Spirulina subsalsa PCC 9445: one gene and its partner. The protein of the gene in region 1 interacts with the protein of each later gene in a pairwise test. Links are inferred from orthologs where the notes say so. Each region holds a gene or a part of one and is shown in the gene's direction. Other genes may lie near its edges.

What was found.
Region 2: the proteins of mrdA (region 1) and SPI9445_RS0106515 interact in binary tests that used the Escherichia coli proteins (3 or more experiments, as listed by UniProt). The link is inferred for Spirulina subsalsa PCC 9445 from one-to-one orthologs.

Annotation. Positions count from the first base shown.
Region 1 is NZ_JH980292.1:459,746-462,961, forward strand. Bases 287-3,181 are described here. They hold mrdA (penicillin-binding protein 2), read left to right. Parts: upstream 287-777; coding sequence 778-2,586; downstream 2,587-3,181. Other genes in these bases: SPI9445_RS0102510 (ABC transporter ATP-binding protein), read right to left, coding at 287-694; rsmD (16S rRNA (guanine(966)-N(2))-methyltransferase RsmD), read left to right, coding at 2,601-3,146. Also shown: more of SPI9445_RS0102510, read right to left, coding at 1-286. UniProt on the Escherichia coli protein: Catalyzes cross-linking of the peptidoglycan cell wall. Responsible for the determination of the rod shape of the cell. Is probably required for lateral peptidoglycan synthesis and maintenance of the correct diameter during lateral and centripetal growth.
Region 2 is NZ_JH980292.1:1,375,424-1,378,708, reverse strand. Bases 77-3,040 are described here. They hold SPI9445_RS0106515 (transglycosylase domain-containing protein), read left to right. Parts: upstream 77-600; coding sequence 601-2,481; downstream 2,482-3,040. Other genes in these bases: SPI9445_RS0106505 (NINE protein), read left to right, coding at 3,037-3,040; SPI9445_RS0106510 (DUF1825 family protein), read right to left, coding at 2,551-2,868; tyrS (tyrosine--tRNA ligase), read right to left, coding at 77-260. Outside these bases: more of tyrS, read right to left, coding at 1-76; more of SPI9445_RS0106505, read left to right, coding at 3,041-3,285. UniProt on the Escherichia coli protein: Cell wall formation. Synthesis of cross-linked peptidoglycan from the lipid intermediates.

The DNA of each region.
Region 1 (3,216 bases):
CCTGTTCAATTTGACCCGCCCGGACTACAGCAATTCGATCCGATAACGATAACGCCTCCTCCTGATCATGAGTCACCATGACAAAGGTTAACCCTAATTCCCGATGGAGTCGAGACAGTTCCACCTGCATCTCCTTACGCAATTTAAGGTCTAAGGCCCCAAGGGGTTCATCTAATAACACCACGGCCGGACGATTGACCAAGGCCCGGGCTAAGGCCACGCGCTGCCGTTGTCCCCCGGAGAGTTGATTCGGATAGCGTTGGGCAAATTTTTCCATCTGGACTCCCGCTAAAGCCACCTTAACTTGTTCTTCCCGTTCAGTCCGAGGAACTTTTCTGATTTTTAAACCAAAGGCAATATTTTCTGCAACGGTGAGGTGATTAAATAAAGCGTAACTTTGGAACACCGTATTCACCGGACGACGATAGGGCGGGATGCGATTCATGAGTTGAGATTGAATCAAGACCTCCCCGGCCGAGGGAGTCTCAAAGCCTGCAATCATGCGTAACAGGGTAGTTTTACCACAACCCGAAGGGCCGAGAATACTAAAAAACTCCCCCTGACGAACTTGGAGGTTGACCCCATTGACGGCGGGTTCCCCGTCAAACACCTTGAACAACTGCCGTAATTCAACATCGAGGGATTCCGCGCCCTCATTTGTCGAAATTTGTGTTTTGATTAGAGTAGAATCCATTCCAGATTGTTTATCCCCACTTTGAGTACAACCTCTGAGTTATTTGCTATTTTATTGGCTAATAGAGGAAAGACGAATAACCCATGATGCGAGCCGTTCATCCCACCACCGTTCAACCTGCGTCCAAAGTCGGACCCAAACAAACCTCCCGCACTGTTGGGCGGCAATATCAGTCTGTCTTTATTATGCTAATGATTAGCCTCTTACTGTTAGGGGGCATTGGTTCTCGTTTAGCTTACCTTCAGTTAGTCGAAGGCGATCGCAACAAAGAACTCGCCGAAAATAATCGCATTCGCCTCATTCCCAAGCAACCCGTCCGTGGCACCATTTTCGACCGCAAAGGCCGCATCCTCGCCAGCAGTCGCCTCGCTCACACGGCCTATGTGTGGCCCCTCGCCCAAAAATACGACACTTGGGATCAAACCGTTAAACGCCTTTCCCAAATCCTTAAAATTCCCGAGGCCGACATTCGCACCCCCGTAGAAGATGCAGGCTACAACTCACCCACTCGGGTAGCCGTGGGTCGAGACTTAACGGAAGCTCAAATTACCGCCATTAAAGAATACAGTGCCGAATTACAAGGCGTGGATGTGGATATTGAACATATTCGCAATTACCCCAACAAACAAGTCGGCGCCCACATTCTGGGTTATACCGGAGAACTCAACGCCGAAGAACTCGCCCAACGCCGCAAAGACGGCTACCGTCTGGGGGATATTGTGGGACAAATGGGCGTAGAAGAAGCCTATGAGCATCTGCTGCGCGGGGAGTGGGGCGGACAACAAGTGGAAGTCAACGGCGCGGGTCAAGTGGTGCAGATTTTGGGGCAGAAACAGGCCAAAGCCGGAAGGGATGTCACCATTACCCTCGATTTAGAACTTCAGAAAGCCGCCGAACAAGCTCTAGGCAGCCGTCGAGGGGCGGTGGTAGCCATTGACCCCAATAATGGAGCCGTGCTGGCTATGGCCAGTTTTCCCACCTTTGACCCCAATATTTTCTCCTCCCGCATTACCCCGGAAACCTGGCAAAAACTGCAAGGTCAAGGCAATCCCTTTGTTAACCGGGCGTTGCGGGGTTTTCCTCCCGCTTCTACCTTTAAAGTCGTGACGGCCACAGCGGGGCTGGAATCGGGCAAATATCCCCCCAGTACTATCCTCCCCACTTTTGCCTATTTACGAGTGGGGGGTATGGCATTAGGCGAATGGAATCGCGCCGGTTTTGGACCGATGGGCTATGTCGGGGCGATGGCTTGGAGTAGTAACACCTTCCACGGCCAAATCGGTCGCGGGGTAGGGGGTGAGGTCTTAATCGACTGGGCCCGTCGTTACGGTTTTGGAGATAGAACAGGGATTGAGTTAAAATCTGAGGCTCCAGGTCTGATTGCGGATGATGCTTGGAAACGCAGGCAATTTAACTGGGAGTGGACGGTCGGGGATACGATCAATATGTCTATTGGTCAAGGGTTCACCCAAGCGACTCCTCTACAAGTGGCGGTCATGTTTGCTGTTCCGGCGAATGGAGGCTATCGGGTGCGACCCCATTTAGTGGAAGATCCCAGTAAGAGTAATTCGGATTGGCGAGAGTCTTTAAATCTGAAACCCTCAACCCTTGATATTTTACAGAAATCCCTGCGGGCGGTTGTCACCAATGGAACGGGGGGAGCTTTACAAAGTGAGGGGATTCCTACACCCGCCGGAAAGAGCGGCACGGCGGAAGCTCCTCCGGGGAAAGCCCATGCTTGGTTTGGGGCCTATGCACCCTTTGACAAGCCGGAAATTGTCGTGGTGGCCTTTGCCGAACATTCTGGGGGCGGTGGGGGTTCGGTGGCGGGGCCGATGGTGGCTCAGGTCATGGAGGCCTATTTCCGGCAAAAGAATAATCCTCAGCCCTAAAGGGAGTTCTCCCCATGCGAATTTATGGGAATCGACCGTTGAAAACCCTGCCGGGGCGTGATGTGCGCCCGACTCCGGCGAAGGTGCGGGAGGCTTTGTTTAATATGTGGCGCGATCGCCTCGAAGGATGTCGATGGCTGGATCTCTGTGGGGGCAATGGTTCGATGGGGGCAGAAGCCCTCTGTCGAGGGGCCGGGTGGGTGGTGGGGATTGAAAAGTGGGGGAAGGCCTGCCGAGTGATGGGGGAAAATTGGCAACAGTTCGCCCAGGGGGAGCAAGAGTATCAAGTGATCTGTGGAGATGTTCGCCAAAAACTCCCCGGTTTGGCGGGACAGGTGTTTGATTGTATTTATTTTGACCCACCCTATGCCAGTGATCTCTATCAACCGACCTTAGAGGCGATCGCATCATTCCACTTACTGGCCCCGGATGGGATAATGGCGGCCGAATACGAACCCCATTTCTGGACTCCTCCCCCCCAAGTGCAGCAACTCACCCTCACACGACAAAAGGTTTATGGCAATAGTGCGATCGCCTTTTATCAAGAGGAGGGCGTTTAGGGGCGCAAGTCGGGAGTCGGGAGTCGGGAGTCGGGAAAAGGCAATACTCAAGAGTTTTAGCTATTCACTA
Region 2 (3,285 bases), 920 kb from region 1 along the record:
GTAAAATCTCCAATAATAACCACGGCGGTATGACCTGCGTCCTGAAACGCTCTTAACTTGCGGAAAGGAATACTATGTCCTAAATGGAGATCCGCCCCCGTGGGGTCAATTCCCAACTTGACCCGCAATGGCCGATCAACTTTACTTAGGAATAAAGCTAAATTTTCCTCAATTTCCCCAGAATTGGGCTGATTGGGGAAAATTTCATGGGTTCCCCGTTCTAGCCAATTCAGGTCTGAAGTCAAAAAATCCAATGTCATGTTAATGTACAGTCTAAAAGTCCCAATTCAAGCCGAGAGGATTAAAATTCCCCCCCTTGATCATAAATTGTTGCGGTTCGTATTATATAGTGTCAAAAACACCCAGCCCAATAATGGTACATTTAAACCATATTGTCCCAGCCTAAATTTGTTAAATTGGCACAATATAAAAAATGCTCTCTGACCCAAGATTGTTTAACAATAAGCTAAACTTTCATAGATAACTGCCTAGACCAATTGTAAAGTTCTGTCTCTCCTCAGAGCGTTTAATCTTTTTTTTGAGTGAGGAAGTGAAATCACCGTGGCGACCAGCACTGTTCGACAAAAACCAGAAAAACGAATCCCTAGAACTCCTGGCCTAGACTTTGCCCTAGGCACAGCCAAAGTGGCTGGAGGGACATTAATTGGGATCACCATGCTGACCAGTTCAATTGTGGCAGGCGGCCTCGTGGGGCTAGCGGTCAGTTTTCGGAATTTACCCGATGTGAGGGTGCTTCGGAATTATGTTCCCACCGAAACCACCTATATTTACGATATTAAAGGCAAGTTACTAGACAGTCTGCACGGCGAGTATAACCGAAGTGTGGTTAAACTCGATGAAATCTCACCTGAACTCAAGCGTGCTGTTTTAGCGATTGAAGACAGTCATTTTTATGTTCATGAAGGAATCAACCCGAACAGTATTGCCCGGGCATTAGTGGCCAACTGGCGGCAAGGTTCGGTTGTAGAAGGGGGGTCAACGATCACCATGCAGTTGGTGAAAAACCTCTTTCTCTCCCGGGAAAGAACCGTCAGCCGGAAACTGGCAGAAGCGGTCTTAGCCATTCGGGTCGAACAGATTTTTACCAAAGACCAAATTCTAGAAATGTACCTCAATACCATCTATTGGGGTCATAACAGTTACGGTGCAGAAACGGCCGCCCAGAGTTTCTTCGGGAAATCCGCCTCAGAGATTAACCTGGCTGAAGCGGCCGTTATGGCGGGGTTAATTCAAGCCCCAGAAGATTACAGCCCCTTTATTAACTATAAGGAAACCAAACGCCGTCAAGGGATGGTTTTAACCCGGATGCGGGAATTGGGCTGGATTACCCCGGAAGAAGAAACCGCCGCCCGAGCCGAACCCTTGTTAGTGAGTCGTCCCACGGCTTGGAAAGCCAGTGAACTGCCCTATGTGACAGAAGCGGTGATTAGTGAACTTCAGCAGCGCTTTGGTCAAGATGCAGTTTTACAAGGGGGAATGCGGGTTCAAACGACAGTAGACTACAACTTTCAGAAAATGGCGGAGGAAAAGGTCGCCACCGCTCACCGTCGTTTAAGAGGTCGTGGACTCTATGCCGACCAAGTGGCTTTGGTGGCTGTAGACCCTCGCACCCACTTTGTCAAAGCATTGGTCGGGGGGGTGAACTACCGGGAAAGTCAGTTTAACCGGGCGATTCAGTCTCTGCGTCAGCCGGGGTCGGCCTTTAAGCCCTATGTGTACTATGCGGCTTTTGCCAGTGGCAAGTTTACTCCTTATTCTGTAGTAGATGATAGTCCAGTTCGTTATCGGGATGGTGCGGCTTACTATTCCCCGAGAAACTACGGCGGTGGTTTTGCTGGACCGATGAGCTTACGGGATTCTTTGATCCAATCTCGCAACGTCCCGGCGGTGAAGTTGGGTCAAATGGTGGGCTTGAAGAATGTGATTGAAGTTTGTCGTACCTTGGGCATTAAAAGCCCCTTGGATCCGGTGGTTTCTCTGCCTCTGGGGGCGATTGGGGTCACTCCCTTGGAAATGGCGGGGTCTTATGCCACTTTTGCCAGTACAGGCTGGCACTCAGAACCCACGATTATGGTACGGGTGACGGATAGCCGGGGTAATGTGATTTTAGATAATACGCCTAATCCCCAATTAGTGTTAGATCCTTGGGCAACAGCTTCTTTGAATGCTGTCTTAAAGGGAGTCATTGAAGGGGGAACGGGGACGGCGGCGAATATTGGCCGCCCAGCCGCCGGGAAAACCGGAACAACTTCCGCCGAGCGGGATGTGTGGTTTGTGGGCTATGTTCCCCAACTCTCGACGGCGGTCTGGATTGGTAACGATAATTTCCGTCCTTTGGGGAAAGGGGTAACGGGGGGCGGTTATGCGGCACCGATTTGGCGTGATTTTATGTTGGAAGCACTGAGGAATGAGCCGGTGAAGCAGTTTCCGGCGGCTTCTCAATTCCGTCGTCCTCAGTAGGATTCTGGGGGTTAAAGTGAAAACCCGCTAGAACGGAGCAGAAAAGGCTGCTCTGTGGGGCGGGTTTTATCATTGCTCAATTTCGGATTTCATGCGCTCTAGGGTGAGGTGCATTTGATCAAACATTTGTTGGGGGGTGATGCCAAATTGACCGAGTTGGGTTTTGAGTTGTTGAACGGTCATTTGTGCCATGAAGTCTTCGGAGAGTTCAAAGCGTTTCATGAAAATGCGGTAGCGTTCCATCAGGGCTTCCATCCGCTCAATGAAGATTTTTTTGCCCTCGCGGTCAAATTTGCCGTACTCGCTGCCGAGTTGGATCAAGGACTGGTAATCTTCAAAGAGTTGTTTGGCTTCTTGTTGCACAACTTCGGATTCAAAAAATCCCATGATTCCTCTGCGTTGGTTGTTATAGTGGGTTTACCGAATGACTTTTTTTAAAGAGTCTCTCTAGAGAATATTTTAAAGCAGAGCAAAGTCTGGGGACAATTCGGTTTTCCGTATCCGTCAAGGGGGGGAAGGTGTGAGTCGCAAGCCAGAAGAAATAAGGGGGTTTCTGTGTTAGAGAGTCTTGGGCAACAACCCAGAAATCAAAAGGTTGCGGTGTTGTTGGCGTTGGTGGGGGCGGTGATGCCGATGGTGGTTCCTCTGGTGGGGTTACATAAGTTTTATTTGCGCCAACCGGGTTGGGGGGTGGTGTATTTGTTGTTGTTTGCTACGCCGATTCCCCATGTGGCGAGTGCGGTGGAGGCGGTGTGGTATTTGTTGTTGCCGTCGGAGGAGTTTGAGCAGCGTTTTAATGGGGGT